3 regions of the Paenibacillus sp. FSL R7-0198 genome follow, and region 1 is predicted to be linked to each of the others. Evidence: predicted binding sites of a transcription regulator. Region 1 holds the regulator's gene; each other region holds the start of a gene.
The links. Region 1 encodes LexA, which represses DNA repair genes until DNA is damaged. Its sites were predicted from a motif close to CGAACATATGTTCG; they were not measured.
Positions count from the first base shown of each region.

Region 1 (11,111 bases):
GTAACCGTAGCCCAATGATTCGTATTCCAGCTTCCCGTGGTCTGAGTACACGTGTTGAGGTTCGTAACCCGGATCCGGCTGCTAACCCTTACCTGGCTTTGTCTGTTCTGTTGAAAGCAGGTCTGGACGGAATCAAACGTGAGCTTTCCTTACCAGCTCCAATTGACCGTAACATCTATATCATGTCAGAAGAAGAGCGTGTGGAAGAAGGCATTCCTAGCTTGCCAGCTGACCTGAAAGAAGCATTGAATGAATTGATCCGCAGCGAAGTCATCTGTGACGCTCTCGGCGACCACGCCTTGGCTCATTTCTATGAGCTGAAAGAAATTGAGTGGGATATGTATAGAACACAAGTCCACCAATGGGAACGCGATCAATATATTACGTTGTACTAATAGCTCAATCCCTTGGCGCTCTAGCGCTGAGGGGTTTTTCTTTTTGTGGGCAAGTACCTATATATTTAAAGAAAAATCAAAGTGCCCACAAAATCCCCCAAATGTCCCCTGAATTATTCTTCATCATCCCACATAATATTTCCGTCTGTAACCAAGCTTACATATAACTAACAAAATACATTCGTTTACCGATAGATAATCGTAAAACTCTCTTCTCATCATTGAAAGAGGAGTTTTTTTGTATGGTAACTAAACTCTCTATGAACTTTAACACTTCATGTTAGTAATAAAGCAAGATCATTTTCATCATTTATCTAGTAACCTATGAAAAAGAAACTGAAAATAAAATTCTTTCTACAGTGCATCAAACTGGCGGAGGCAAAAGATCTAAATCAAGCCTCCTTAGAAATTCTAATAGCCACGACATAGTAGCAAGTACTATCATTCATTCTTTCAAAATTCCAACCATCGTCCAATATATACAAATGGATGTTTCATTTGTATGTTGAAAGTTTCATATAGAAGAGGTATACTTTAATTAAATTTTGAGCAATTTAATTTTAAATAATTAATTGGAGATGTTAATATGGATCAAGCAAAACAACTAGTGACAGAACAACGTACATTTTTTTATACAGGACAAACTAAAAATATCGAGTATCGGATTAATGCGCTTCAACAGCTTAGAAAAGGAATTGAAAAGTATCAGCAACGGATTCAAGATGCACTTCGGGCAGATTTGAACAAATCAGAGGCGGAAGCTTACGGTTCAGAGATTCGTATTGTTTTGGGTGAACTGGATTTTGCATTAGAACACCTGCAGGAATGGGCTTCACCTAAACAAGTCCCAACCAATCCGGCTATGCCGGATGGGGTGAGCACCATTTACCCTGAACCATACGGAGTGGCGCTTATTATTGCACCTTGGAACTATCCTTTCCAATTGGCCTTCGGTCCACTGATTGGAGCAATTGCAGCCGGTAACTGTGCAGTTATCAAGCCTTCTGAATTAACACCAGCCGTATCTCGTCTAACGTATGATCTGATTCAGGAGATCTTCCCTCAGGAGTATATCGCCGTTATGGAAGGGGAAGTCGAGGCCAGCACAGCATTGTTGAAAGAGAAGTTTGATTATATTTTCTTCACAGGAAGCACAGGTGTTGGTCGCATTGTTATGAAGGCAGCTGCGGAGCACTTGACTCCTGTAACTCTTGAGTTGGGCGGTAAAAGTCCTGCTATTGTCCATAGTGATGCAGATCTGAAGCTGGTGGCTCAGCGTATTGTTCGTGGTAAGTTCCTGAATGCAGGGCAAACCTGCGTTGCTCCGGATTACTTGCTTGTGCATGAACAAGTTCATGATGAATTGATCAATCTGATTGGCGCAAAGATCAAAGATAAATTTGGAGATGATGTGTTACAGAACACTGATTTCCCGCATATTGTCAATGCTCGTAACTTTGATCGGTTATCGAAATTCCTCACAGATGGCAAAACGCTGATAGGTGGACGATCTGTACGTGAGCAGTTGCTGATTGAGCCAACTGTACTTGGAGATGTGAACTGGGAATCAGCTGTAATGCAAGAAGAGATCTTCGGTCCGATTCTTCCTGTATTTACGTACAGTGACTTGAACACTATGCTGGATGAGATTGTTCGTCGGCCAAAACCATTGGCGTTATATCTCTTCACACAGGATGAGCAACTGCAAGATCAGGTTCTGAATCAAGTATCCTTCGGTGGGGGATGTATTAATGACACACTTTCGCATATGACATCACACTATCTCCCGTTTGGTGGTGTAGGAGAGAGCGGTATGGGCTCATATCACGGGCAACAGAGCTTTGATGTGTTCTCGCATCACAAGAGTGTTCTGAAACGCAGTGAATAATGAGCCGCTAAAATAACATAAACATGAAAAAAAGAGGTTGTCCTGTTCATCAGGACAACCTCTTTCGTATTTCATTACATCTAGTTTTGTTGCTCATGTTAAATATTAATGAATATCTCGGAAAAGGCCAATGACTTTACCCAGAATACTAACGTGTTTCAAACGTAAAGGTTCGAAGGTCGCATTCTCCGGTTGAAGGCGAATGTGATCTTTCTCTTTATAGAACGTTTTCACTGTAGCTTCATCGTCTTCAGTCATTGCAACAACGATATCACCGTTATCAGCAGTTTGCTGTTGACGGACAATAACGTAATCTCCGTTAACGATTCCAGCTTCCACCATACTATCTCCGACTACCGAAAGCATAAACACTTTCTGTTCGCCTACATAATGTGTCGGAAGAGGGAAATAGTCTTCAATGTTCTCGGTTGCAGTGATTGGAACCCCGGCTGTAACCTTACCAACGACAGGAATACGTGCAACGCTATGAGCAAATTGATGAGAATGCTCAGATTCTTCCTGGCTCAAAAGCTCAATGGCTCTTGGCTTGGTAGGGTCGCGTCGGATCAAACCTTTTTTCTCCAAACGATCCAAATGTCCATGTACTGTTGAGCTGGAAGCCAGTCCAACAGCTTCACCAATTTCCCGTACGGAAGGAGGATACCCCTTCAACCGGACTTCATTTCGTATAAACTCCAGAATAGCCTGCTGCCTGCTGGATATCTTCGACATACCGTATCAACCCCATTTTAGTAACGTTTGGGAAAATTATAACATAGAACCTCCGTTCGTACAAACATAAGTTCTAAATAAAATGGCATTAAATCAGTATTTTTTAACTTTTAGAACCGAATTTGTCCAAAAGGCAGAGCATAATACTGCAAATACTTTGCAAATGCTTTGCAAAAGAACTTCATTAAGATATTTCTCCTTCAAAAAAGAAGCGAACAATTGTTCTAAAAATATATTGAACAAAACAAGTGTTCGTGTTATATTGATTTCAACAGATAGGAACAAACGTTTGGAGGCGGGTATTTAATGAGATATTCTACTTATCAAAGCATTTATGAACCAATGAATTCGGAACTGGTGAAGTCTAACATAGGGAACTACAAGAAGGTTTTAGCACGTTTCAAGATTTCTTCATGGATGTTAAAGGTAGCCATTACTTCTTTGATTATATTTATTGGATGCAGCACTGTTTTAACTGTATTTGCTGGCAATGAGAATGATGTTCTACCTGGAGGAAAGATAGCCGTTTCACAAGGGGAAACATTATGGAGTATTTCTTTGGAACATAAACCGACGAATATGGATACACGTATTTATATAGAAGCAATTAAGAAAGTGAATCAACTTCATACAACTTCCATCCAAGTGGGACAAGTACTAGCTCTACCGCAATTTGCAGAATAAAATGCACATCAATGAGTGTTAACGCGTGTCAGCTTGACAAGCTGCCTTTATCATGGCAAAGTTAATATGACTTTGTATTTTTGGAGGGGACAAGCTTGGATATAGATAGTCTGGTAGCACGCATTAACGAATTGGCTCGTAAGCAAAAGTCCACTGGATTGTCGGAGGAAGAACTTGCTGAACGTGCCGAGCTAAGAGAGATTTATTTGAGTAATATTCGCAGCAATTTCAGACAACAACTGGATACCATTGAGATTGTTGATGATGAGAATGACAAAGGCCACCAAGGCAAACTCAAACACTAACGAAACCTAATGATATCATTATGATATTTAGGTTTCTTCCTGTTATTTTGAGTGTGCAATTTATAGGGGGAAATGTTGGTTTGCAATTATGTAAGCCGATACAAAGACACATAAGGGGGATTCTCATGTCGCGTTCGTTCGAGAGAACGGTTAAGAAAAATTCCAAGCAGTTAAATCAGCAACGCAAAAAAAGTGGTCAACCAATCACAGGTACACCAGGTGAAGAAGTCTTTAAGGGACGCAGTTTGTTGTTCCCAATATTTTTGATTGGTCTCGCCTTTTTGTATCTGTTTATGAGCACGTTCCTTGTGCAAGCTCCAATGACAACTTGGGACTGGGTGACCATGCTGCTTTATGTATTTTTGGCAGTCATCTTCATGCTTCGTCGTCCATACATCAAGATTAGCAGTAATCGGATTATAACGACGAAGGGTAATCGTGAACGTTCAATCGGGGTTGACGATATTGTCAAATTCAGAATTGAACCAGGTACAGTTGTTATCGAACATAACAGTCGCGGGAAAAGATGGGTGTTTACCAAGTTATTGAACCGTTACGATACAGATGCGATTGCAGAACGTTTGCTGAAGTTTGCAAAAGCACACCAGATCACCGTGGAAACCGTCGAAAAGTAATTATTGCATAAAGGGGTAGATGATCGGAATGGCATTAAAAGCGATTTTGTTCGACCTAGATGATACTTTATTATGGGATGAGCGTAGTGTTCGAGAAGCTTTTCATGAGACTTGTCTAATCGCAGCGAAAGAGACTGGGGTCAAACCAGAAGAACTTGAAGAAGCTGTTCGTAATGAGGCACGTGGACTGTATGAATCATATGAAACCTTTCCTTTTACCAAAATGATTGGAATCAATCCGTTTGAAGGCCTTTGGGCTAACTTTACTGGTGGGGATCAACCTGAGTTCCGTCAGTTGGAACAGCTTGCTCCAGTTTACCGTAAAGAATCCTGGCGTCGTGGCTTGTTGAAGTTGGGTATAGATCGGGAAGATCTTGCTGAACAACTGGCCGCACAGTTTGGAGTAGAACGGAGATCCAGACCACATGTATACGAAGAAACGATGGATACCTTGCGCCAGTTACAAGGAAAGTACAAACTTTTGTTGTTAACGAACGGTTGTCCTGCTTTGCAACAAGAGAAGTTGGATGGTGTACCTGAATTGACTCCTTTCTTTGATGAGATTATTATCTCGGGTAACTTCGGAAAAGGAAAACCAGATCCGTCGATATTTGAACATGCTTTGAATAAACTGGGTGTTAAACCCGAAGAGAGCATGATGGTTGGAGACAAGTTAACGACTGATATTCGTGGTGCTTTATCATCTGGTATCCAATCCGTATGGATTAACCGTGAGCATAAGACCAACAATGAAACGTATGCGCCAGACCATGAAATAACGCATTTATCGGAATTAAATCAGCTTATTGCTAATTTCTAAGCAGATCAGCTATAACATCTTTCCTCAGCACCCTGAAACATTGGAAGCTTCAATGAACGATGATGTCGTTCTTGAAGTTACCAATGTTTTTTTATTTGAGCTTGTTGACTGAATTACCTTGTTAAAAGAGATCTCCATTTTTTTTACTAAAAGTTATTGAAATTAGGGGGAAGCTGGATTAGAATATAACTAACATACTAGTATGACTAGTATTTAGATTGTCCTAAAGGAATTTCTTTTTGACTTACTTCATTAAAATGGAAGCAGGGAGTTATTGCTAATTATTTTATATTGATTGTAAGCGCTTAATATTTTGAAAAAGCTTCTTTTGATTTGGAGATCACACCACTTAGTAAGTGCTAATTAATGATGTGAAGCACCTTGGATTGTGTGATTCTACATAATACATCAAATTGATATCGCTTACATTTGGTAATTGTCTATTTCGTAGTGGGGGTGAAGTTGAAGGATTGGTTGTCTTCTACAAGAGGAGAAACGATGGGAGTTGTACATGAATTACTCTTACTTATCAAGTCCTGGATCGGAGTGAAAACACATGGAGTCGGAAACCGCTAAAACAACGTTAACCATGACATCTTTACGTAAAGAGAGCAGATTACGAACGGCAGCAACATTGTTCCGCAAAGACTGGCAGTTGTATTCACTATTAATCCTTCCCATCATCTATCTACTTATCTTTAAATATGGGCCGATGATAGGTAATGTGATTGCGTTCAGACGTTTTGTTCCAGGGGGAAGTATATTTGGAGAAACGTGGGTTGGATTAAGATACTTCAAAATGTTCATTGAGGACCCTACCTTCTGGAGAGTATTTGGTAATACGCTGATGTTAGGCGGACTTGCGTTGCTCTTTACATTCCCGGTTCCAATCATTTTTGCCTTGATGCTTAACGAAGTGAAGAGTAAACGATTCAAAAAGTTTGTACAAACCGCGTCTTATCTGCCTCATTTTCTGTCCATCGTTATCGTTGCGGGTATGATCCTGCAGCTGACAGCAGTGAATGGTTCCATTAATGGACTGGTGGCTTTCTTCACCGGAGATAATATTCCTTTTATGCAGCGGGCTGAGTGGTTCAGAACAATCTATATCACTTCTGAGGTATGGCAGGGTATGGGTTGGGGAGCGATTCTGTATCTGGCTGCACTGACAACCATTGATGATTCTTTGTATGAAGCTGCGCGTATTGATGGTGCCAATCGATGGAAGCAAACGATTCATGTAACGATACCAGGGATCTTGCCCACGATTGTGACGTTATTGATTTTGAACATGGGTAATTTCCTGGCTGTTGGATTTGAAAAAATCTTACTCTTGTACAATCCGCTGATCTACGAGACATCTGATGTGATCTCCACTTACCTGTATCGGGTCGGACTGGAATCCAGTAACTTCAGTTATGCTACCGCAATTGGCTTGTTCGAATCGCTGATCGGTCTGATTCTGGTGTTCTCCGTAAATGCCATCTCACGCAGACTGACACAAAGAAGCTTATGGTAAAGGAGGAGCATCATGCAGGAATCCAGATCTTACAAGGTATTTAAAGTATTCAATGTTATCTTTCTACTGTTCGTGGTATTTATAACGCTCTATCCATTTTTAAATGTCGTGGCACAATCCTTCAGCAGTGAGTCCTATATTAATTCGGGTAAGGTTAGTTTGTTCCCAAGAGGATTCAATGTGGAGACATACAAAACCATCTCACGTGACAGCATGTTCTGGACGAATTATAAAAATACGATTATCTACACTGTAGTAGGTACGTTAATCTCAATGTTCATGACGACCATTTTCGCATATGCCCTATCCAAAAAGAGGTTGATGGGTCGCAAGTTTCTGACGATGTTTGCCGTATTCACCATGTTCTTCAGTGGTGGATTGATTCCAAACTATGTGTTGATTAATTCCCTTGGGTTCAACAACACCATGTGGGCACTTGTTGTTCCTGGCGCAATTAGCATATACAACATGCTGATCATGAAGTCATTTTTTGAAAATATGCCTGAAGAACTGGAGGAAGCTGCCTCCATTGACGGTTTGAACACATACGGGATTTTGTTACGCATTATATTGCCGCTTAGTAAAGCAGTTATGGCAACCATGGTGCTGTTCTACGCAGTAGGTCATTGGAATTCCTGGTTCCCAGCCTTTCTGTATTTGGACAAAAAAGAACTGTTCCCGGTCACCATTTATTTGCGCAATATGATTGCAGGAGCGACAAGCGGGGCGTCTGCCGGTGCAACCTCAGCTGATAACCTGACACAGATTGCTGCCAATATTAAGTCAGTAACGATGGTATTAACCATCTTGCCGATACTCACCATCTATCCATTTGTCCAAAGATACTTTGTAACCGGTATCATGTTAGGGTCTGTTAAACAGTAATACGTAGCAGTTCTATGGCAAAGTCAACCTAAACCAAATTCAGGGGGATAACCTAAATGAATCAAAAGCCACGTAAGTTTGTTGGTAAAATGGTGTTGGCATCAATGATGACCGTTGTTCTGGCAGCATGTAGCAGCGGTACCGGAGCTGGAGGTGACGTCACAGAAGTTCAAACCAAGGCAGCGATGGAGACGTACAATGTAGGGGATACATTCAAGGCGACTGAGCCATTTAATCTCTCCATACTATATAGTGATCAACCTAGTTATCCGTATAAAAAAGACTGGTTACTTTTTAATAAAATTACCGAACTGACGGGTGTTACGCTTGAGCCAACGATTGTACCGATGAGTGATTACCCTCAGAAGAGATCTCTGTTGATTAGCTCCGGTGATGCACCTCTGGTTATTCCTAAAACGTACCCTGGTGAAGAGTCTGCATTTGTGTCCTCCGGTGCGATTTTGCCAATTAGCGATTATATCGATTTGATGCCGAACTTCAAGGATAAAGTGGAAAAATGGGGTTTGGAAGATGAACTTGAAGGACTTCGACAGGAAGATGGGAAGTACTATGTACTCCCGGGTCTGCATGAAGAAGTATGGCCAGATTACACACTACTCGTAAGAACGGATGTTTTTGAAGAAAATAACATCTCGATTCCAACCACATGGGACGAATTGTATGATGCAGCCAAAAAACTAAAAGAGATTTACCCGGATTCCATTCCGTTTTCGGACCGATTCCAATTTAATAGTACGTTGAACATCGCTGCTACTGGCTTTGGTACCAAGGCTGGATGGGGTTTTGGTAACGGATTGACGTATAAGGAAGATCAGGATGAATTTGTGTACACGGCTACAACACCAGAATATAAAGAGATGCTAACGTATTTTAACAAGTTGGTATCCGAAGGGCTGCTCGACAAGGAGAGCTTTACACAGGATGATGATCAGGCTGTACAGAAATTTGTATCCGGCAAATCATTCATGATTAATGGTAATTCCCAAACGGTGGTGCTGCACCGAAATGATATGAACAAAACGCTGGGAGAAGGTAAATACTCAGTTGCAAAGATTACAGTACCTGGTGGACCAAAAGGGCAATTAATGTCCGGCTCCAGACTTGAAAACGGTGTTATGATCTCCGGGAAAATTCAAAAAAGCGAAAACTTCAAAGCTATTATGCAATTTATTGATTGGTTATACTACAGCGATGAGGGTCAAGAGTTTGCCAAATGGGGCGTTGAAGGCGAAACATTTACCAAAGAGGGCGGAAAACGTAAATTGGTAGAAGACGTGAACTACAATGGCTTGAATCCGAAAGGAACGAAAGACTTGCGTATTGACTATGGATTCTCTGGTGGTGTATTTGCCTACGGGGGTACCACAGATCTGCTGCAATCGATGTTTAGTGAAGAAGAGTTGAAATTCCAGCAAGACATGAAGGATACCAAGGAAGTGATCCCGGCAGAACCACCGATTCCTTACTCTTCAGAGGACCGTGAACGGGTGACACTTCTGAGTACACCACTGAAAGACTATTCGGATCAAAATACACTTAAATTTATTTTGGGTGAGCGGAACTTGTCTGAATTCGATACATTTGCCAAAGAGCTGGAGAGTCAAGGTTTATCTAATTATCTGAAGCTGGCAAATGATACGTACAAAACCTACAAAGAAAACAAGCAATAATATAGTTGATGTTGGCCAGATTACCGTTTCACACCGATATATAAGTGGAACGGTAATTTGTGCTAAGATGAATGAATACGGCTGATAGAAAGAGGTCTATGCATGTCACTTAATCAAAAAATTAGAGGCTCGACCCGGGCATATTCATATAACCTGTTAAAAGAACGAATTCTTCACCTGGAACTTAAGCCGGGTACCAAGATTTCAGAGAAAGAGATTGCAGATGAACTGCAGGTGAGCAGAACACCCGTTAGAGAAGCATTCATGAAGCTTGCTGAAGAAGAACTGCTGGACATTATTCCCCAGAGTGGAACGATCGTCTCTCATATTAATCTGGAGCATGTGGAAGAAGGCAGGTTTATGCGGGAGAAGATGGAGAAGGAAATCGTGACTTTGGCTTGTGTTTCTTTTCCTGAAGAGTTCAGATTTCGACTTGAAACCAACATTGCAATGCAGGAAGTCTGTATAGGAAAAAACAATTTCTATCGGCTTTTTGAACTGGATGAAGAGTTTCATCAGATTTTGTTCCAGGGCACGGGTAAGCTGAGAACATGGAAAATGTTGCAACAACTGAATATTCCGTTTAATCGGTTGCGTTTATTACGTCTTGCGGAGGACTCCAACCTGGAGGTCATTATTTCCCAGCACAAAGAGATTTATCGGCTTATCACAGAGCGGCAGACTGAGCAAGCTGTTCAGGTGATGGAAGCTCATCTTAGACTAGTTGTTATTGAACAGGAATCGATTAAGGCGAAATACCCGCATTATTTTATATAATGCAACGATGCTGTATAATACTCTCCATATGCATATGCGAAAACCCCTGTTCAATTGAACAGGGGTTTTGGTTAAGCAAGTTGTAACACGAGAGTGTTAGGCTTGTTTGATAAAAGTAGGATCAGGGTATGGATCTGCAATCCAGCCATCTTTTTCGATGAACAGACGTACAGCAATAATTTGTTTATTCTCCATTAAAGTGAAGAAGTGCGGTGTATTTTCAGGTACAGAGATAACGTCTCCTGGAGACAATTCTACATTAAAGTAGCCTACATCGTCTGTAGCTTTGATAACAAAGATTCCTTTACCAGCGACAATTGCACGAATCTCATCTTCAGCGTGGGTGTGGATCTCTTCGAACTTGGCCAGCTTTTCTTCGATATCTGGTGTTTGTTCGGACAGCGTGATGACATCCCAGATCTGGTATCCACGACGTGCAGCCAAATCTCTGATTTCATAATCGTAAGTTTCCAAAACCTCGGTTTTCTGTTCATCAGTTAATCCAAAGTTATTTTGCAGATCAGTGTTCAGTTTGGATGCGTCCCACTTCTCATATAATACTTCGTATTTGTTCAAGAAATTTCGAACATTTTCGTCACCAGTGATGCGTTCGTTCGTATTTCGGATAACAATTTCAGCCATGTTCTTTCCCTCTTTTCCACTTGGTTTAATTGAATTATATCGGATTGCTCTGTTTTTGTCGATTCTCAAATTCCGTTCATATTCGTGCAAACCCGCCATCTTTCGGGACCAAACCCGATCTTTCACATTAAGTTAGTT
Region 1 covers NZ_JBBOCB010000001.1:796,791-807,901, reverse strand. The annotation lists gene glnA (type I glutamate--ammonia ligase) at 1-395, shown strand, start outside; gene MKY87_RS03325 (aldehyde dehydrogenase) at 982-2,283, shown strand; gene lexA (transcriptional repressor LexA) at 2,389-3,015, opposite strand; gene MKY87_RS03315 (LysM peptidoglycan-binding domain-containing protein) at 3,322-3,699, shown strand; gene MKY87_RS03310 (DUF896 domain-containing protein) at 3,795-4,004, shown strand; gene MKY87_RS03305 (hypothetical protein) at 4,130-4,639, shown strand; gene MKY87_RS03300 (HAD family hydrolase) at 4,668-5,459, shown strand; gene MKY87_RS03295 (ABC transporter permease) at 6,049-6,978, shown strand; gene MKY87_RS03290 (carbohydrate ABC transporter permease) at 6,991-7,863, shown strand; gene MKY87_RS03285 (ABC transporter substrate-binding protein) at 7,920-9,554, shown strand; gene MKY87_RS03280 (GntR family transcriptional regulator) at 9,657-10,331, shown strand; gene MKY87_RS03275 (cupin domain-containing protein) at 10,428-10,973, opposite strand.

Region 2 (11,111 bases), 5.4 Mb from region 1:
GTGGATGCCATTGTAGAAAAAGGGTTCGAATCCACGGATTTTGAACGTGCACGCAAAAAGAAAATAGGCGGATATTTGCGTATGCTCAATTCTCCGGAGAACATTGCGCATGAATTTACACGTCAGCAATTCCGTGGCGGTGATTTTTTCAATATGCTCCCGCTCTATGAATCGATTACACTGGAAGATGTAAATCTCAGACTGAGAGAGCATATTCGCTGGGATCAACTGGCTGTATCGCTAGTCGTGAGTCCTTGATATGGAGAGGGGAACGGGACAATTGAAGGCAATCGGGGAAATGACTGTACTGGTAACTGGCGCAAGCGGTGGTATTGGAGCGGCTATCGCAGAACGCTTCGCCAGAGTGGGAATGAACGTTGTTATACACTATATGAAATCGCATGAAGCAGCGAATGAAGCCGCCAGACGGTGCATGGAACAGGGCAGTGGAAAAATCATGACCGTGTCTGCGGATCTTCGCAGCCGGGAACAGATTGAGCGCATGCGTGAGAAGCTCGAGTCGCATAATCTCATGCCAGATATTCTTGTGAATAATGCAGGAATCTCGCACTACGGGATGTTGTCTGATGTTACAGAGGAGATCTGGGATGAAGTGATGGCGATTAACCTCAAAGGCACGTTTATGTGCACACAGGAAATGATGCCTCACATGATCTCCCAAAGGTATGGCCGAATCATTAATGTATCGTCGATCTGGGGACTGTCTGGTGCTTCTTGTGAGGTGCTGTATTCCACAACCAAAGGTGGGGTGAATGCATTCACCAAGGCGCTTGCGAAAGAACTCGCACCTTCCGGAGTAACCGTAAATGCCGTTGCTCCTGGCGCCGTTCAGACATCCATGCTGAACCATCTGGATCAGAGTGAACTGAAGATGCTGGAAGAGGAAATTCCAGCAGGAAGACTTGCTCAACCTGATGAAATCTCATCACTGGTTTATTTTCTGGCACTCCCTGAATCGGGTTATATCAATGGGCAGATTATCAGTCCGAATGGCGGTTGGTTAACGTAAAACAGCAAGAAAACTTGACTGGTTGTAGACGAAACAGGTGAAGATTGCCTGGAAGCAACCGTCTCTAGATTATTTTCAAATTGCTCGTATATAAAATGTCTCGAAAGCACATATTACAACTGTTGATTTTAAATCTCATGCGTCATCTAAGGAGGATTTATCATGTCAACAGAAAAAACAGTGCTCTCCAGTTTTGACACATGGAAGAAGTTCCTGGGTGACCGCGTACTGCAAGCAGAGAAGATGGGGATGAGTGAAGAAACCATCAACAAACTTGCGTATGAAATCGGCGATTTCCTCGATGAGAAAGTCGATCCGGCGAACCATTCCAACCGGGCATTGAAAGAGTTATGGGATGTCGGCGATGCAGATGAGCGTCGTACGATTGCGTGCCTGATGGTCAAATTGGCCAAACAAAACGCATAAGATTACAGATGAAGAGCTCCCGCAAGGGGGCTTTTCTCTAATGATTACAAACGGATTACAGAGCTGTTCTTGTAATTCATTTTCATTTTATATATCATTAACGTGACCCATTTTTAGAAGATGTCTCAGATTGTTGTCCAGTGGACACGTTCTGTTGCTGTCGAATAATGTGGAATAATGCATTACGGGGTGTTGAAATGGAATCTAAACAATGGTACATGGAATATAAAATACATAAGAACAGACCCGGTCTGTTAGGCGATATTGCCTCTATGCTGGGGATGCTTGAAGTGAATATATTGACCATTAACGGTGTTGAAGGCAAAACTCGAGGCATGCTGCTTGAATCGGATGATGATGAAAAAATCCGTTTGCTTGGTGAAATGCTTGGCAAAGTAAACAGCATCACCGTCTCGGCTTTGCGGCAACCTAAATTGGTGGATATTTTGGCCGTGCGTCATGGCAGATACATTGACCGTGACTCGGATGATCGCAAGACATTTCGTTTCACACGAGATGAACTTGGGTTACTTGTGGACTTTTTGGGTGAAGTATTTAAGAGGGAAGGTAATCAGGTCATCGGTTTGCGCGGAATGCCTCGTGTTGGCAAAACGGAATCCATTATTGCGGGTAGCGTATGTGCAATGAAGCGATGGACGTTTGTTTCCTCCACACTTCTCCGTCAGACGATAAGGAGTCAAATGTCCGAAGACGAATTGAACCCGAACAATGTGTTCATTATCGACGGTATTGTTAGCACGATACGCTCCAGTGAGCGGCATTACAACCTGTTGCAGGATATTATGACCATGCCTAGCACCAAAGTTATTGAACATCCGGATATTTTTGTACAGGAATCCGAATATGATTTTAATGATTTTGATATTATTATTGAACTTCGCAACAATCCGAATGAAGAAATTATTTATGATACGTTTACGGCTAGCTACACCGACGAATTGTAAGGAACCGTACGGAATCATGAAATAGATTAGCAACAACTCAAGAGATAAACATAAGGAGGAGATGGCATGTCTGAACTGGGTCAGCAGTTAAGGGAGGCCCGGCTGCAAAAAGGGATGAGTCTTGACGATGTACAGGAAATGACAAAAATTCGCAAGAGGTATCTGGAGGCCATAGAAGCAGGAGACTATAAAGTGCTGCCGGGTAGCTTCTATGTGCGTGCTTTCATCAAAACCTATGCGGAGACCGTGGGACTGAACCCTGATGAGCTGCTGGAGGGACACAAAAAAGACGTACCCGCAGAAGAGGCGGAAGCAACGATGGAACCGGTTATACAGAAGCGTTCCAGCCGTCCGGTTGAGCGTAGTAATCGGTGGATGTCTGTCGCGCTGATGTGGACATTCCCTGTTTTGATCGTAGTACTGTTGTATGTATACGTGGTGTATAACAATGGTGATGAATCAGATAATCCGGGGCTTGATCAGGTCAAAATTACGGACAGTCAACAACAGCCTGAGGATAAACCGGATCAACCTGCCGACAACGGACAGGCATCTAATCCGCCTGCGACAGATTCAGGTACTGACGGTACTGGTGAGGGCGAAGCTGGCGGTAACGGCGGCGGTACAGACACGGAAGGACAGACGGATGGTCAAACTGATGGCCAAACGGACGGACAGACGGATGAAACTGAGGAAGAACCAACTGACAATTCACCGTCTAATGTGACTGTTGCGGAAGATGGGAAATCAGGAAATATTACGAACTTTAAAGTTAACGGTAGTGCAGGGCAACCTGTAACGGTTACGATCAAAGCAACAGGTCATAGCTGGCTGGAAGTGTACAAAGGCGAAAACTCCAGTGGAGAGAAGTTGGAGTATGGTAACACAGCCGAAGGTGACAGCTATACCTTTGAGTTGGATAGTGCAGGCATGTATATTAAGTCCGGTTACGCTGCAGCGACCACGATTGAGGTTGGCGGGCAAGTTGTAACGGATGGCAAGGCGACCAATCGGATCCGTTTGAAGCTTGGTGAAGACAGTAGTAGTACTACTACTTCTTCTACAGGTGTTGAAAATGGATCAACGGACGGTACAGGGGGTACCACGGGGAACGAATAACCGGGTCAACTGCAGGAGACAATAACCGTGTCTTAACTTGCAGTTAACTTTTGGTGAAGTGAGGTGGATGGCTGTGACAGTCAGCTGGATCGTAACAGGTTTAGGGATCATTGTCAGCCTCCTGGGTTATTACCTGACTCCAAGTGCTTGGGGTTACGGAATATTGGGTTTTGGACTTGCACATGTGCTTTTGGGTGTGCTCGATATGTTCAGACAGCCCAACCGCAGCCGCTATTAGGTTGGAAGCTGGACCAGCAAGCATTTTTGGCAGCCACTTCAAGTGGAAGCCAAAAATGCTTTTTTCTTTGTGTAAAACAGCTTGAAATTAGACTTTTGCTTAAGGTATCCTCTATAATGTTACAGAACATACGATTAACTGAAAGGGTGACTGGTTTGAGCTCAGAAAATTCATTTGATATCGTGTCCAAAATGGACTTGCAAGAACTGACAAATGCCGTTACACAAACCGAGAAGGAAATTGGCACTCGTTATGACTTCAAGGGCAGCAAGAGCAGCCTGAAACTGGATAAGGATGCGTTAACGATCGTATCTGATGATGAGACCAAACTCAAGGCTGTCATTGACGTGCTGCAATCCAAAATGGCGAAGCGTGGTCTACCATTGAAAAACATTGATTATGCCAAAGTAGAGCCGGCGTCTTCTGGTACAGTCCGCCAGCGTTTGAATTTTAAACAGGGGATTGATCAGGACATCGCCAAGAAAATCAATATCCTGATTCGGGATTCCAAGATGAAGGTGAAGAGCCAGATTCAGGGAGACCAACTCCGGGTAACTGGTAAGAGTAAAAATGATTTGCAAGCAGTTATGCAGTTGCTAAATGGTGCTAACCTGCCTCTGGATTTGCAATATACAAATTTCAAGTAATATGGCCTTTTTGTAGCAAAAGTGTTTTTTGACACGGTATTGGGCGTATATTATACTAAGTGTGCATTGCTGGCAGTCATGCATCAAGTCCAGTCCTCATCGTTTGCTGACTTTGTGAAAAGCAGTACATCTTCTGGAAGTCACCGGAACGTTTAAAGCGGTTTTGCTTTTGAGCGGTTGACTTTATTTTTTGCGTTTCTACATAGTGGGATCATGTTAATACGGATTGACATTGAAACTGTACATTTCATGTTCCGGATGATGATAACGGGATTATGATGATTGTTTGGAGTAATGGAGGATATGAGGGAGGGCGTCTTGTGAATTTACCCAACCGGATTACGCTTGCACGAATTTGCTTAATCCCTTTTTTGATGGTGTTCCTGCTCGTGGATTTTCCATTTTATCCAGAGCCGTTGCAGCTTGGAAGTTTTTCGCTTCCGTATAATCAACTGATTGCTGCTGTTATTTTTATCATCGCCGCAAGCACAGATGGAATTGACGGATACCTTGCGCGGAAAAATAACATGGTTACCAATCTGGGGAAACTGCTTGATCCGCTCGCAGACAAGCTGCTGGTTACTGCAGTTTTGATCTCGCTTGTGGAGATGGGCAAGCTGGATTCCTGGATTGCAGTTGTTATTATTAGTCGTGAATTCGCAGTTACCGGCTTGCGTCAAATTGCATTGCTGGATGGTTCGGTTGTTGCCGCTAGTGCTTGGGGCAAGCTGAAGACTGTAGTGCAGATTGTGGCGATTGTGCTGTTGCTGTTGAACAATTTCCCGTTTTCATACACGGGTATTCACGTCGATATTATCGCGGTATGGGCAGCAGCGCTTATTACCATCTGGTCGGGTATCGATTACTTTATCAAAAACAAAAATTTGCTTCATTTAACAAAAGCATAATGGTTTGTTCTTAAATGGGTAATCATGAAGGAAGCATTGGGTCAGGGGCAATAGGAGATTATCCTATTGCCCTTTGATCACTCACCACGTGTACAGGAGGATGCTCAATGAAGGCAGAAATCATTGCAGTTGGCACAGAGCTACTGCTTGGACAAATCGTCAATACCAATGCCAGATACCTATCCCGTGAATTGGCTGCGATGGGGATCGATGTATATTTCCAAACGGTGGTTGGGGATAACCTGAACCGTCTTAGTGAAGCTATACGCATTGCGCAGGGCCGTGCAGACGTTATTTTGTTTTCCGGTGGCATCGGACCTACCCAAGATGATCTGACCAAGGATGCGCTCGCAGCTGTTCTTAACCGGAAACTGCATACAGATCGAATGGCAATGGACAAAATTGAGAGCTTTTTCAGAGATCGTAATGTGGATATGACAGAGAATAACCGACGTCAGGCGATCGTTATTGATGGCGGAACACCTCTGGCCAACGAAACAGGACTTGCGGCAGGAAATGCGATTTCTGACAATGACAAATATTATGTTGTAATGCCTGGACCACCTAAAGAGTTGATTCCAATGTTTGAACAGGAAGTCAAGCCTTGGCTGTTCCAGCATGTGCTCACAGAAGAGATGCCAATCTATTCCCGAATGCTCAAATTCGCAGGTATTGGTGAATCTGCTTTGGAAGATCGACTATTGGATCTGATTGACGCGCAGACAGACCCTACGATTGCTCCTTACGCGAGCGAAGGCGAAGTTACGGTACGTGTCTCCACGAAGGCTGCGAGTGAGGGAGAGGCGAAGCTGAAGCTGGATGCGATGGAGGTTCAGATTCGGGAGCGTTTGACAGAACATCTCTACGCGAACGAGGATGTGCCTATAGAGTACACGATTGTTACCATGATGTCTGACATGGGGTTGACGCTCAGCGCTGCTGAGAGCTGTACAGGAGGGCTTGTCATGCAAAGTCTGACCTCTGTACCCGGAAGTGCGTCAATGCTCAAAGGTGGAATTGTTTGTTACTCCAATGAAATTAAAGAAAAGTTGCTGAATGTGCCTCATGATTATCTGGAAGGTGAAGATGCACCAGGGGCGGTAAGTCCTGAGGTTGCAAAAGTGCTTGCTGAACAGATCCGTATGATTGGCGATGCTGATTTTGGCCTGGCTGTTACCGGTGTAGCTGGACCGGGATATTCGGAACGTAAACCACCCGGACTTGTCTTCATCGCTCTTGCTGAACGTGGAAAAGAGACGGAGATTCATGAGCTGCGTATTAATGGTAATCGCGAGACTGTTCGCATTCGTTCAGCCAAAGCGATTCTCTATCGCTTATGGCAAAAACTTGTGGCGATGGATTGATTAGTTAATCGCTTCGATTGCATTTACAGTTCCAAGCAAGTATAATTAAGGAAGACGGAAGAACCGTAGAATTAGGCTTTACAGCCTTGTTTACGGTTCTTTTTTCTGTTTAATGGAAAGTTTCCTTGAGGAAGAGGCGCCTCGGCCTTTACAAAAAAAACGAATGTATGTTCGAAAAAAAGCTTGGCAAACGTGTTAAAACAAGGTATCATTATCTTATAAACAGTAAAGGGTGTGAGCTTATTGTCAGACCGTCGTGCCGCGCTTGATATGGCGCTCCGTCAAATAGAGAAGCAATTTGGTAAAGGATCCATCATGAAACTGGGTGAGTCCACTCATATGAATGTGGAAATTATTCCCAGTGGTTCCTTGGCTTTGGATATTGCATTAGGAACAGGCGGCTTGCCTAAAGGCCGTATTGTTGAAATATATGGACCTGAATCCTCAGGTAAAACAACTGTCGCATTGCATGCGATTGCCGAAGTACAACGTGTTGGTGGACAAGCAGCATTTATCGATGCCGAGCATGCTCTTGATCCTCAATATGCAAGCAAATTGGGCGTTAACATTGACGAATTGCTTCTATCTCAGCCAGATACGGGTGAGCAAGGGCTGGAAATTGCAGAAGCTCTTGTACGCAGTGGTGCAGTAGATATCGTCGTTATTGACTCTGTAGCCGCATTGGTTCCAAAAGCAGAGATTGAAGGCGAAATGGGAGATTCACACGTTGGTTTGCAAGCGCGTTTGATGTCTCAGGCGCTGCGTAAATTGTCTGGTGCAATCAGCAAATCCAAAACAATCGCAATCTTCATTAACCAGCTTCGTGAGAAAGTCGGCGTTATGTTTGGTAACCCGGAAACAACACCTGGTGGTCGTGCTCTGAAGTTTTATTCCACAGTACGTCTGGATGTGCGTCGTATTGAGAGTATCAAATCAGGCAATGACATGATTGGTAACCGTACTCGTATTAAAGTTGTGAAAAACAAAGTGGCACCTCCGTTTAAACAAGCGGAAGTGGATATCATGTATGGCGAGGGTATTTCGAGAGAAGGCAGTATCATTGACATTGGTACAGAGCTGGACATCGTTAATAAAAGTGGTGCATGGTACTCCTACGAAGGCGAGCGTTTAGGACAAGGCCGTGAGAACGCGAAGCAGTTCATGAAAGAGCATAAAGATATTGCTGAAATCATTGAACAAAAAATTCGGGTAGCTAGTAACTTGACTACCGCAGTCCCTGCGCCAACTAGTGAAGAGCAACAAAAAGAAGCAGAAGAAGAACAAGAATTGTTTGAAATCAACGAGTAATCTCTCAAATCCTCCCTTGTAGGGAGGGCCCTGAGGGTGTTTCCCACTGGACTCCGTAAACTTATCTGATTGAGCTTGGATCAATCTGGATAATGGATTGTAGTTGGGGAGTGCTCATGCTGTCCAACAGCCCCTGTCCCAATGGACAGGGGCTGTTGGCACGCTAACTGTGGAGTAAAGGCCGGGCAGAGTCCCCGGCCTTTTGTATTGGTGTTCTCTGTCTTATGTGAAGATGTGCTTGGCGTAATCAGAATGAAAATGTTATGAAAGGGGAGACCTGAATGGATCAACATGACGAGGATTTATATGAAGAAGCAGAAGAGGACGGCCTATCCCAATTTCCGGATAACGAAGAACTTATTATTACACGTGTAGAACGAACGAAGAGCAGGCAAGCTCGTTATCGAATCACTTTTGGCATCCACTCCATTACGGTTCTTGAAGATGTGATGATTAAATACAGGATGACTCAAGGCAATACGTTTATGAAGAAGGACCTTGAAGAAATTGTTGTAGCTGATGAGCGACAGCGTACGTATTCACAGTCTCTGCGCTTTTTGGAACATAAGCCGCGTACACGCCATGAATTAAGTCAGAAACTTCGTCAGAAGGAGTTTGCTGCACCATTAATTGAAGAGACGCTGGATCGACTTGAACGGGAGAAGTTAGTGGATGACGATCTATTTGCAAAGGAATGGACAAGACAGCGTATGGAGGGCAAGCGGAAGGGAAAACTGTGGATAAGGCAAGAGCTGCGTCAAAAGGGCATTGCCAATGATCTCATTGTTGAGGCACTAGAAGGTATTAGTACAGATGCGGAATTTGAGACTGCCTTGAGTGCCGGACGCAAAAAATGGAATCAGGTCAAAGGGGACGTTAAAGAGAAGAAAAATAAAACGCTTCCCTTCCTAATGAGACGTGGTTTTTCAATGGATATGGTGCGCCGTGTCGTGAATTGTTTAATTGAAGAAGATGAGGCTGGGGGCCCTGAAGATGACGAAGCGTTGTTATGGGATTAGCAGACTACAGTCTCTATACTGCATTCTCTTGACAATTTCTTTCGTCAAATACTAAAATGGACATGAGTCTGTAAGAAATGGACAACCCTTTTTCCTTCCAAAAAAGCGGTTTCGGTTTCTTAAGATTTATACCATTCTTAATTATGGGTTCGCTGGAAACAGTGAATAGTACGTGGAAACATGTACATGTGAAATGAAAATCGGCGGGGGATCGCCGTGAGTATTCGTTATTCCCAAACATATGTAAGGTTTGAAAACTGCAAATTGACCCAAGGAATGCCTTGGAGGAACCAACGAGGAGGTGAACAGTATGGAAATTGCAATCACGATCGCTCTCGTTGCAGCCGCGCTATTCATTGGGTTCGGAGTAGGATATTTTATTCGCAAATCTCTTGCAGAGGCTAAAATCTCTAGTGCGGAACAAGCTGCCGTACAAATCGTGGAGAACGCGAAGAAAGAGGCAGAAGCACTGAAGAAAGAAACGGTGCTGGAGGCGAAGGATGAAATCCATCGCATTCGCGCTGAAGCTGAAAAAGACACTCGTGAACGTCGGAATGAAATTCAACGACAAGAAAGACGATTGTTGCAAAAAGAAGAGTCGCTGGATAAAAAATTGGAATCACTCGAACGTAAAGAAGAGCAAGTGGCTAACAAAGAGAAACGAATTGATGAGACTCAGCAGCAGATCGAAATGATTTACAAAAACCAGGTGACAGAGTTGGAACGTATATCCAACCTCACCATGGAAGACGCACGCAGTATCATACTGTCCAACGTAGAACAGGAAGTTCGTCATGAGACGGCTCAAATGATCAAGGACATTGAACAACAAGCGAAGGAAGAAGCGGACAAAAAGTCCCGCGAGATTATTACACTCGCCATCCAACGTTGTGCGGCTGACCACGTAGCGGAAACAACGGTATCTGTTGTTACCCTGCCAAATGAAGAAATGAAAGGCCGGATTATCGGTCGTGAAGGACGTAACATCCGTGCGCTTGAAACCCTTACAGGGATTGACCTCATTATCGATGATACGCCAGAAGCTGTTATTCTGTCGGGCTTTGACCCGATTCGCCGTGAGATCGCCCGTACTGCCCTGGAGAAACTGGTGGCTGATGGACGTATTCACCCGGCACGGATTGAAGAGATGGTTGAGAAATCCCGCAAAGAAGTGGATGAGCGCATCCGTGAATACGGTGAGCAAGCTACCTTTGAAGTGGGCGTGCATGGTCTGCATCCGGATCTGATCAAAATTTTGGGCCGGTTGAAGTTCCGTACAAGTTACGGTCAGAACGTCTTGAAACATTCCATGGAAGTCGCTTATCTGGCTGGACTGATGGCTGGCGAACTCGGAGAAGACGTAACTCTGGCAAGACGTGCAGGTCTATTGCATGACATCGGTAAAGCGCTGGATCACGAAGTGGAAGGATCACACGTCGAAATTGGCGTGGAACTGGCGAAGAAATACAAAGAACATCCGGTTGTAATCAACAGTATCGCGTCCCATCACGGAGATTGCGAAGCGACTTCGGTCATTGCCATGTTGGTTGGCGCAGCAGATGCGCTATCCGCAGCAAGACCAGGCGCACGCCGCGAAACGCTGGAAACGTATATCAAACGACTGGAGAAGCTGGAAGAAATCTCAGAATCCTTCGAAGGTGTCGAGAAATCGTACGCCATTCAGGCCGGACGCGAAGTTCGCGTTATGGTACAGCCTGAGAAGATCGATGATGCTGAAGCCTTCCGCTTAGCCCGTGACATCACGAAGATGATTGAGAATGAACTCGACTATCCGGGTCACATCAAAGTCACCGTCATCCGGGAAACCCGTGCGGTTGAATACGCAAAATAGAGCATTACGGAAAAGTGGCCGCAGTAGTGGGCCACTTTTCCTGTTGATAGCCTGTTAAATGGCAACTACACATCATGGAACATGAGATAGTCCTGCAAAGGTTCAACATTTTAAGCAAGAGGACTTTGCAGGAATTGAGGAGGCAGTAATCAATGAAAGTTTTGTTTATTGGTGACATTGTAGGTAACGTGGGACGTAAGGCATTAAAGGAAAATTTACCGTACCTGAAATCGAA
Region 2 covers NZ_JBBOCB010000001.1:6,218,735-6,229,845, forward strand. The annotation lists gene yfmH (EF-P 5-aminopentanol modification-associated protein YfmH) at 1-258, shown strand, start outside; gene ymfI (elongation factor P 5-aminopentanone reductase) at 260-1,030, shown strand; gene MKY87_RS27330 (DUF3243 domain-containing protein) at 1,193-1,456, shown strand; gene MKY87_RS27335 (DUF3388 domain-containing protein) at 1,654-2,421, shown strand; gene MKY87_RS27340 (helix-turn-helix domain-containing protein) at 2,488-3,540, shown strand; gene MKY87_RS27345 (hypothetical protein) at 3,608-3,778, shown strand; gene MKY87_RS27350 (YajQ family cyclic di-GMP-binding protein) at 3,934-4,425, shown strand; gene pgsA (CDP-diacylglycerol--glycerol-3-phosphate 3-phosphatidyltransferase) at 4,746-5,333, shown strand; gene MKY87_RS27360 (competence/damage-inducible protein A) at 5,441-6,697, shown strand; gene recA (recombinase RecA) at 6,941-8,005, shown strand; gene MKY87_RS27370 (regulatory protein RecX) at 8,287-9,024, shown strand; gene rny (ribonuclease Y) at 9,335-10,876, shown strand; gene MKY87_RS27380 (TIGR00282 family metallophosphoesterase) at 11,029-11,111, shown strand, end outside.
Region 2: the regulator LexA is predicted to act here: its motif matches at 6,858-6,871, upstream of recA (recombinase RecA).

Region 3 (11,111 bases), 770 kb from region 1:
AAGCTGGCGTCAACGAGAGTCAGGCTACGCTGGTACGTGTGTTGGAAGAGAATCTTAAGTCCGCCGCGATGTGATCGAGGCGTCAGAAACAAGGATTTCATTTCCTTGGGGAGCTTACCCGGGGAGATGAGGTCCTTCTTTTGCAAAAAATAAGATAAAGATATCGAAGTTGATGGGGGAGAGCACGATGAACAAAAAAGAAATTTCAGCAGGCGGAGTTGTTTATAGAACAGGGGAAGACGGACGTCTTCAAATTCAGCTTATCGTAGATCGTTATGGTAAAACAACTCTCGCCAAGGGCAAAATGGAAGAGGGAGAAACAATCGAACAGACGGCACTGCGCGAGATTTTGGAAGAGACAGGTATGGTGGGTCGCATTGTAGAGCCGGTTGATATCATTGCTTATACGTACCAACATGCAGATTTTGGCCCGGTGGACAAGGAAGTTCATTATTATCTCGTTGAAGCCGAGAGTGGTGATCTACAGCCTCAGATTGAAGAAATTAAGGGTGTGGATTGGTATGCTCCAGAAGAAGCATGGTCCAGACAGCAGCAGAACGGATATGATAATAACGATGATATCTTGCGTGTAGCCCTGAACAAGTTAGGCATTAACGTATAACGCATTATTGTTCGAGTCAGTTACCCGCGCGTTCTGTGGGTCTGATAGGCAGATCATCAAGCCACGGGTGACTTCGCCGCTGGGGCGTGGACCGGTGGTTTTTTGTGCCAGATTGGCAAGTAACAGAACGGTAAAGCAAGCAGTGAACTGGTGATGTTAAAAAGGGTCTGGGCATGCGCAATCTGTGCCCCGTTGTCCGCTGACAGCCAGGCCGAAGCTGCATGCAGCTGGCCGATCAGCGGCATAAACAGCAGCGCTCCCGCAATGTTTAATACAACATGGGAGGCTGCGACAAATTTGCCTGCGGATGCTCCGCCCGCGGCAGCGATCACGGCAGTGATGCAGGTCCCCACGTTGGACCCGATCACAATGGCGATGCCGATCTCCACAGGCAGTACCCCTGTGGCTGCGAGCGTAATCGCCATGCTAATGACAGCTGCGCTGCTGTGAATGAGCGCTGTCAGACAGGCACCTGCCAGGAAGCCCCACCACAAGCTGTCGGCCGAGCGGTCGAGAAACCATTGAAATACGCCCATGCTCCGCAAGGGTAAGGCAATGGATTGCATTACCTGAATGCCTGTCATAACAAGTGCAAATCCCGCAGCTGCGAGGAAGCTGTACTGGATGTTAAACAGTGTCCGGCGCGTGCGTTCAGGAGCGGCCAGATTGCGTTCACCAAGGACAACAAACATGGCCCAGCCCGTAAGCGACAGGACAAGCAGCGGCAGGGAAGCACGTCCGATCTGTAATCCCACCAGCTCCGTCGTCAGACATGTCCCGATGTTGGTACCGAGGATGATGCCGAGTGTGCGTCCATAGGTAATTAATCTGGCATTAGCCAGTCCAATGGTGAGCACGGTGACCGCAGTACTGCTCTGTAACAAGGCCGTTGCACCTGCACTGAAGGCCATGCCTTTCCATGGAGCAGAGGTGGCGCGATTGAGCCAACCTGCCAACATGGGCCCTGCCATGCGCTGCAAGGCCGTCTCCATCAGCTTCATGCCACCAAAAAAGATAATAAGCCCATAGAGTAGGGGCAATATCACATCTCTAAACATAGAAATATCATTCCTTCCGTCCGGTTCCTTAACTCATCCTATGAGTAAGAAAAGACAACCATGACAAGCCTAAAGGAATTCAGAGGGAAGCGACCTAATTTCCGTCCCCTAATTCGAAAGATACGGTGATTCGTGCAAACGTAGTGGAGGGGACAAAATCGAATCTTAAGAAGCGAAGCGCTCGCCTTTGTCTCCGGATTTTCCCTTTTAAGAAAGGGGATTAAAAAAAATCTGGAGACAACAGCGATCGAAAGATCGATTCGAACCCGGAACGCCACTCATACAGCGCTCAAAGTAACACCTTAGCGCCGATTGCTCTCAATTGCTGCACCCCAATTCGAAAGATACGGTGATTCGTGCAAACGTAGTGGAGGGGACGAAATCGAATCTGAAGAAGCGAAGCGTGCGCCTTTGCCTCCGGATTTTCCCTTTAAAAAAGGGAATCAAAAAAATCTGGAGACAACAGCGATCGGAAGATCGATTCGTAACCGAAACGCCACCTACGCGCCGCACCAAACCTATCTTTTCAACTAACTATGAAAGAAGTGGATCTACCTTGCCATCAGTTACACTCGAACGCAGTCGCAAAAAGCGGCTTGAACATGCACATCCATGGATATTTAACAATGAAATTGCCTCTGTTGATGGAAACCCGGAGCCGGGAGATCTGGTCAATGTATTGAATCATCAAGGTCGCTATCTGGCGACAGGATATTACAATCCCGCATCCCAGATCACGGTAAGGGTTGTAGCTTATCAACCCTTGGAGTCCGAACAGATGGATACGGCGTTCTTTGCAGCACGTTTCCGTGATTGCTTGCGTCATCGGGAACGTTTTATCCAGGATGGCGAGGCGTACCGTCTCGTTTATGGGGAAGCTGATTTTCTGCCAGGATTGATCGTTGATCGATTCGGCAGTATCCTCGTTGTACAGTTGCTTACACTTGGCATGGATCGTTGCCGTGAAGCCATCGTACAGGCACTCATTGAAGTAATGCAGCCAGAAGGCATATATGAGCGCAGCGATGTCTCGATTCGTGAACTGGAAGGTTTGGAGCAGACCAAAGGTCCACTGTACGGAGATTGCCCGCGACATGTCACCGTTACAGAGAATGGACTACTCATTAAAGTGGACATCGTAGAAGGACAGAAGACAGGTTACTTCTTCGACCAACGTGAGAATCGTGCAGCGATCGAACCGCTCATGAAGGGTTGGGGCTACAAGAGTGGAATTACACTCCAAACGACTGAGCAGGACGGCACAGAGCAGCTCTTGCCTATGAATAAAAGCGGTAAGGTAGTTACATTCCCTTATTGGGATGGTGCCACTGTACTGGAGTGCTTCTCACACACAGGCAGCTTCACGTTAAATGCTTGCAAGTATGGAGCCAAAAAAGTGACTTGTCTTGATATTTCGGAGCATGCCATTGAGAGTGCACGAACAAATGTGGAGCTGAACGGTTTCACCGACCGGGTCGAATTTGTAGTTGCTGATGCATTCCAGTACTTGCGTGAACAAGTGAAAGGACTGGATGAACGTACCGCACGTGCACGTGCAGGCGAACAGAAAGTGGATACATCCAAAGCGCTGGCAGCTGGCGGTAAAACATTTGATGTCGTCATCCTCGATCCTCCTGCATTTGCCAAAACGAAATCAGCAGTTAAAGGTGCATGCCGTGGATATAAAGATATCAACCTGCAAGGAATGAAACTGGTTAATGAGGGCGGATATTTGGTAACAGCCAGCTGTTCGTATCACATGCGTCCAGATCTCTTCCTAGATACGATTGCCGATGCAGCGGAAGATGCAGGCAAAGTGCTTCGTTTGATCGACTGGAAAGCAGCCGGTAAGGATCACCCGCAAATTTTGGGCGTGGATGAAGGACATTACCTGAAATTTGCTATTTTCGAAGTACGCAGTAAAAAGAATTAGAAGAGTCTGTTTCATTTTTTTTTTGATCTCTCGTGAGGTAAAGTGAGTTTTAAATAAATGATACTTTCGGTCAAAAGTCCCCAGTGTGAACAGCTGCGGGCTTTTTGCCGTGTTAACGGAGATGATCTCCGGTTTTACCGAATAGTGGCAAACGTATGTTCCGAACCAAGTCAGATATGTTATACTGGGAATTAAAATCTTGTACGTGTGGTTTGGAGGATTAGACATGTCCGTTCGTTTTGTTATTGGCCGGGCAGGCAGCGGTAAAAGCTCGCTGATTACCCGGGAAATTACATCCCTGCTTCAAAAGGAGCCGCAAGGTAAACCTTTAATTTTACTCGTTCCCGAACAGAGTTCTTTTCGAACAGAGCAGGCATTGGTGTCTTCTGGAGCAATTAAAGGTACCATGCGTGCAGAAGTGCTCGGCTTTCGCCGTTTAGCCTATCGTGTAATGCAAGAAGCAGGTGGTTCTGCTCGTATTCCGATCGGAGCCGAAGGAAAAAAAATGCTGCTTTACAAAGTCATCCAGCGCCGTAAGGAAGAATTGAAGCTGTTTGGTGCATCCGGCAGCCAGCTGGGTTTTATAGGCGAATTAAATGATTTATATAGTGAATTTAAACGTTATGAAGTTGATCCATCATTGCTGGAAGAAGGGCTGTCTGGAGGGAATATCTCGTCCACTTCGCCAATTCTGGAGGACAAGTTGCATGACTTGAATCTGATATATCGTGACTATGAACAGGAACTGACCAATTTATATATTGATGATGAAGATACGTTGACCGAGCTGACAGATCGTTTGTCGGAAAGTGCATTGCTGCAGGATGCCCAGATCTGGATTGATGGTTTTCAGGGATTCACGCCACAGGAGATGAGTGTGATCGGTCGGCTAATGTTGCAGTCCTCTTCCGTGACGATTGCACTGACACTCGATCGCCCTTATGATCACGGCGCACTGCCTGGAGAACTGGAACTGTTTTATCCTACGGCAAGTGCCTACGCGCGTCTCAAAGGGATGGCTGACGAACTGGATGTACCGAGCGATATAACCGTGCTAGATTCGGAGATTCCACCGAGATACAAGGATCGTCCGGGACTTGCTCATCTGGAGGCTGGTTTCGACCGCCGAATTCGTTGGAAAAGTGAGGGCCTTGATTCCGGAATCCGACTGGTTGCAGCGGAGAACCGACGAGCTGAGATGGAGGGAGCACTGCGTGAGATGCGGCGTCTAGCGCAAAACGAAGGTGCGCGTTATAGGGACATGGCGGTACTTGTTCGTCAGTTGGATACCTACGCTGATATAGCTGAACCTCTATTCAGGGATTATGACGTACCCGTCTTTCTGGACCGCAGAAGAAATGAACTTCATCATCCATTATCTGAGTTTATCCGTTCTGCACTGGATATTGTTCGGCGTCACTGGCGTTACGAGGATGTATTTCGCTGTGTCAAAACGGATCTGCTGCTTCCACGTGATGGTTCCATCACTCGTGAAGATATGGACCAGCTTGAGAATTATGTGCTGGCTTGTGGTATTCACGGGTATCGCTGGACTGACGGCAAACCATGGAAGTATGTACCAAGCCTGTCGCTGGAAGACAACGGTCAGGATGGCCGTAGTCGAGGACGGGACCAGATGCTTTCTTTAATGGAGAGCTGCCGAACGGTCATTACAGATTCCTTGGGTGTTTTTGAGAAGCGAATGAAAAAGGCAAAGACAGCCAAAGCCCAGTGTGAGGCACTATACAGACTGCTGGAAGATGCTGAGATCGCATGGAAGCTGGAGAATATGTCTGCTGAAGCTAAGGCACAAGGTGACCCCGAACGGTCGAGAGAACATCGGCAGATGTGGGGAGCTGTGCTGGATTTATTGGATCAGATGGTCGATATGATGGGGAATGAACGGCTGGATATCACGCTGTTTGCCGGGATGATTGAGACCGGATTGACCGAACTGAAACTGGGTCTGGTACCACCAGCACTGGATCAGGTATTGGTTGGTTCGATGGATCGTACACGTCTTCAGGACATCAAATATGTATTTATCCTTGGTGCCGTTGATGGTGAATTACCCGCCGTACCTCAGGATGATGGTGTATTAACAGAGCTGGAAAGATCGTTGCTGACGGAAAGAGGTGTGGCGCTTGGACCAGGTGCAACAAGGCAGATGCTGGATGAACGTTTTCTAATCTATACGGCACTTACAGCGGCAAGCAGCCAGTTGTGGCTGAGTTACCCGGTTGCTGATGATGAGGGGAAAACACTTCTTCCTTCCGAGATTGTCCGCCATGTACGGAAAATGTTTGGTTTACAAGAACAGCCGTTGCTCGCTCAACCACCGGTTGCGAACTCGGAAGAAGCGCATTGGTCCTATGTCACCCATCCAGGTCAGAGTCTGTCTACGCTCATTGGACAATTGCGCAAATGGCGCCGTGGAGAAGACATCCCTGAAATGTGGTGGGCGGTCTACAATTGGCATGTATCTCGGGAGACAAGCAGACCTCACCTGGAGCGGTTGATGGGATCGATTTTTTATCGTAATCGGGCATTGCCACTACGGACAGCCACCAGTCGCAGACTGTATGGCACAGAGGTAAGGACGAGTGTCTCGCGAATGGAACGGTTCGTTGCTTGTCCGTTCTCCCATTTTGCTTCACACGGGCTGCGCCTCAAAGAACGGCAATTGTACCGCTTGCAGGCTCCTGATATCGGACAACTTTTTCATGCTGCACTAAGCCAGCTGGCTATGCGGTTGCGTGAAGAAAATCGTAGTTGGGGCAGCTTGACTCCAGACCAATGCCGCCAGGAAGCCGAGCAAACCGTGGAGCAGATTGCACCACAGCTGCAAGGGGAGATTTTGCTCAGCACCAAGCGATATGGTTATATTTTCCGCAAATTGAAGGACATTGTTAGCCGGGCATCCGTTATTCTCGGGGAACAGTCCAGACGTGGAAGTTTTGAACCGATTGGGCTGGAGCTTGATTTTGGACCGGATAAACCGCTGCCCCCACTCCGTTTTGAACTGGAGAACGGCTGTGTGATGGAGATCGTGGGTCGTATTGACCGTGTGGATGTGGCAGAAGGAGAGAATGGTCTGCTCCTGCGTGTCATTGACTATAAATCAAGCCAGACGGACCTCAAGTTACATGAAGTGTACTACGGTCTGTCATTGCAAATGCTCACCTATCTGGAGGTGCTGCTTAGTGCTGCCGAAGAATGGCTTGGGGAAACGGCGATGCCGGGAGGAACGTTGTATTTTCATGTGCATAACCCGCTGTTGCAATCCGCAAACGGCATGACATCAGAGCAGGCAGGACAAGAACTGCTGAAACGGTTCAAAATGAAAGGTTTGCTGCTGGCGGACCGGGACGCAATTGCTCAAATGGACAACACCCTGGATAAGGGGTATTCAGCTATTATTCCAGTTGCTCTTAAGGCGGACGGAAGCTTTTATAGCAGCGCCGCTGTAGCTACGCCAGAGCAATGGGATACGCTGCTTGCTTCAGTCCGCAGTAATATCCGTGAGATTGGTACCCGGATTACGGATGGAGATGTGGCCATTGAGCCTTATCGTATTCAGCAGGAAGTGGCGTGCACGTTCTGTCCGTATAAGCCTGTTTGTCAGTTTGATGAGAATATAGAAGGAAATGAATACAACCTGTTGTCCAAACCGGGCAAACAGCAAATCTGGGATATGTTATCTCACACCAAGGGAGGGGAAACATCATGACGAATATGCCAAAACCGGAGGGTAGCTTCTGGAGTGATGATCAGTGGAGTGCCATCTCGGAAAGCGGAGAAGACATCCTTGTTGCCGCAGCGGCGGGATCAGGCAAGACAGCCGTACTGGTTGAACGAATTATTCGCAAGATCGCAGATCCCTCCCAAGGATACAGTGTGGATCGTTTGCTTGTAGCTACGTTTACCAAAGCCGCCGCCGCCGAGATGAAACAACGGATTCGGGAAGCGTTGGAACGTGCGCTTGAAGAACAGCCTGGAGAAGAGCATCTGCGTAAGCAGCTGTCGTTGCTTGGGCGAGCATCTATCACAACATTGCATTCATTCTGTATGGAAGTCATTCGGCGGTACTATCAGCAAATTCCGTTGAACCCGGCTTTCCGTATCCTGAATGAAAACGAAGCGGAAATCATGCGACAGGAACTGCTCGAAGAACTCTTTGAGGAAAAGTACGGCGAAGAAGATGAAGGGAGTACATTCCGCGAATTGGTGGACTGGTTCAGTGGAGAACGAAACGATGATGCCATGCATCGACTGGTGCAACGATTATATGATTTCTCCCGCAGTCATTCCTGGCCGGATCATTGGCTCTTTGAGATGGCATCCGCTTTTCAGGTGGAAAGTGTAGAGGCGCTTGGACATTCAGCATGGGTTCAGAGTATTTTGCGTGATGCGGCTCTTGCTTTAAGTGGTGCAGCAGGACTGCTTCGTCAAGGCATCCATATTTCCATGCAGCCTGAAGGTCCGGCACCTTATGCAGATACGTTAAAAGAAGACCTGGTGATGGTAGAAGAGCTATTGTCTGCGGTCCAGGTTATGCCATGGGAGAGGTTGCCTGAAGTGTTTCAACCCGCTGCATTTGGCAAACTGAAACCCTGCAAAAAAGATCAGACGGACCCGGCTTTACAGGATCAGGTGAAGGAACTTCGGGAGGCTGCGAAAAAGGCAGTTACCGACCTGAAAGGCTCACTGTTCGGAAGAACTGCGTTTTCGTTCTGGCAGGAGCTGGAGCAGGCGGCACCACTCATGCAGGAGTTGTCAAGGTTGATTAGTACATTTGGAGAACGTTATCGACAGGCCAAACAGGAACGTGGGCAAGTTGACTTCAGTGATCTGGAGCATTACTGTCTTCACATTTTACGACATGAGGATTCAACGCCTGAATTGTCGATGCCTTCCGATGCGGCTATGGAGTACCGTTCGCGATTTGATGAAGTGTTGCTTGATGAATATCAGGACACCAATACGGTTCAAGAAGATATCGTCAAGCTGATCTCCAGAGAAAACCCGGGTAACCGATTCATGGTCGGTGATGTCAAACAGAGTATCTACCGTTTCCGGTTGGCTGAGCCAGGTCTGTTTATGAACAAGTATCGTCAATATGGAGCGAGCACACGTGAGGACGGAAATTTGGAAGATCGTCTGCATCGTACAGGTCAACGTATTGATCTTGCGCGGAATTTCCGCAGTCGAGCAGAAGTCGTGCATTCGGTCAATATGATATTCCGGCAACTCATGAACGAAGGTGTGGCAGAGATTGCTTACGATGAACGAGCTCAACTAGCATATGGGGCTACGTTCCCGTCAGAAACGCTTGGTGATGAGGCGTATACACCTGAACTCATGTTGATTGATCGTCAGGGTGGTGGTCCTGATCTGACAGAGAGTACGGATGAGAATGGGGATGTATCGGTCTCCGCAGAACTGGAGAGTGCCGAACTTGAAACAGCCCAGTTGGAAGCACGGGCGATCGCAAGGCGTATTCGTGAGATGGTTGGGGATACGGAGAAACCTGCTCTCCATGTCTATGATAAAGCCCTGCAAACCATGCGTCCGGCACGTTACGGTGATATGGTCATCTTGCTGCGTTCGACCTTGATGTGGGCTCCGCTCATGATTGAGGAATTCAGACAGCAGGGAATTCCTGCTGGAGGAGAACAGAGCAAGGGTTATTTTCAGGCTACAGAAGTGGAAATCATGATGTCTCTGCTTCAGCTTGTTGATAATCCAAGGCAGGATATTCCGCTCGCTTCCGTGCTTCGTTCCCCGATTGTCGGACTGGATGAAGAAGAACTGGCACAGATTCGGCTCGGTGACAAAAGACAGTCATTCTACGATGCAGTTATATCGGCTGTTGGAGAATGGGGCGATTCCTCCACTCATGCCGTACAACAATCCCGGCAGGATAATCATCCTGATACCAATATCGTCCAGTTACAGTGGCCGGAAGCCTGGTCAGAGATGGAACTGGGACAGCGGGAGACAGCAGCTTCAGTCGAGGCAGAGATCCTGGATGATGTCTATGAATCCGATGTGCCTACATTGCATACAGATGGATTGCAAGATGCTGGTGTTGCGGGACATGCAAGTGAGGATTTGGGCATAACGGAGATCTCAGGCTCGGAGTTACAGCAAAAGTTAATTCGCTTTATGCGTCAATTGCAGCAGTGGAGACTTGAGGCAAGACAAGGCAGTCTAAGTGAACTGATCTGGCGTATGTATCGGGAAACCGGGTATTTGGACTGGGTTGGAGGTCTTCCTGGAGGACTGCAACGTCAAAGTAATCTTAAGGCATTGTATGATCGCGCACGACAATATGAGGAATCAACTGCAAATCGCGGTTTGTTCCGTTTCCTGACCTATGTCTCAAGATTGCGGGAAAACGGGGGAGACCTCGGGACTGTAGCAGGTAGTTCTGGTGAGCAGGACAACGCCGTACGTATCATGACGATTCACCGGAGTAAGGGTTTGGAGTTTCCGATTGTCTTTGTTGGTGGCATATCCAAGATGTTTAATCAACAGGATCTGAACGCACCGTTTCTAATGCATAAGGAACTGGGATTTGGTCCGAGGTTTGTGGATCGTGAGAACCGGGTTGCCTATCCTACATTAGCCAATCTGGCGATTCGTCGTCGTGCGCAATTTGAACTGCTTGCTGAAGAGATGCGTGTGTTGTACGTTGCATTGACCCGCCCCAAAGAGAAAATGATTCTGCTGGGTACCGTAAAAGATGCCGCGAAAAAAGCGCTGGCGTGGTCTCAGGTCAAGGACAGCCCTGAATTGGCATTGCCAGACTATCTGCTTGCTGCAGGACGGAGCTACCTGGACTGGATTGGACCATCCCTGATGAGACATCCAGATGCGGCTGTGCTGCGTGAACTTGCTGGAAGCAATGATTCGTTCTCAACCTGTCTTGCAGATGATCAATCACGATGGGAGATTTCTATTATTTCCGCCGATCAGGTATCCCGTGATCATGTGGTGGATCAGACACTCGGAGAAGAAGACGGGATGACTGAGGTGCGGAAAGAACGACTTGCTGCACTACAAGCGGTTCAGCCTGTGAAGTTGGTACCATCCTCAACCGTAGAAGAGCTGATGAAGAGTGTACAAGATACGGCTAACCAAAACATTGAAGATGCAGGTACAGATACAGTAGCCCTTCAAGAAGAAGAGACACGCCTGATTCGCGAAGTTGATCAACGGCTTTCGTGGACATATCCCTATGAAGCTGCAACTCAAGTGGCAGCCAGTACATCTGTCACGGAGTTGAAAACGTTACTTGCGATGCAGGATATCCAGTCCGTAGAGGTCATGGAGGAACTGGGAGAGCAGTCCGAGGCATTATTGGATTACAACATGCCAGGAATCAATCACACCAAAGATGAAGCAAGCCATGTACTACGTGGCATATCCAGTGAATTGAACGAGCATGAGACTGGATCAAGGTTAGATTCAAACGGTACGGTGAACGTTCCGG
Region 3 covers NZ_JBBOCB010000001.1:1,568,551-1,579,661, reverse strand. The annotation lists gene mtaB (tRNA (N(6)-L-threonylcarbamoyladenosine(37)-C(2))-methylthiotransferase MtaB) at 1-74, shown strand, start outside; gene MKY87_RS06745 (NUDIX hydrolase) at 188-622, shown strand; gene MKY87_RS06740 (Na/Pi cotransporter family protein) at 679-1,680, opposite strand; gene MKY87_RS06735 (class I SAM-dependent rRNA methyltransferase) at 2,237-3,613, shown strand; gene addB (helicase-exonuclease AddAB subunit AddB) at 3,840-7,343, shown strand; gene addA (helicase-exonuclease AddAB subunit AddA) at 7,340-11,111, shown strand, end outside.
Region 3: the regulator LexA is predicted to act here: its motif matches at 3,762-3,775, upstream of addB (helicase-exonuclease AddAB subunit AddB).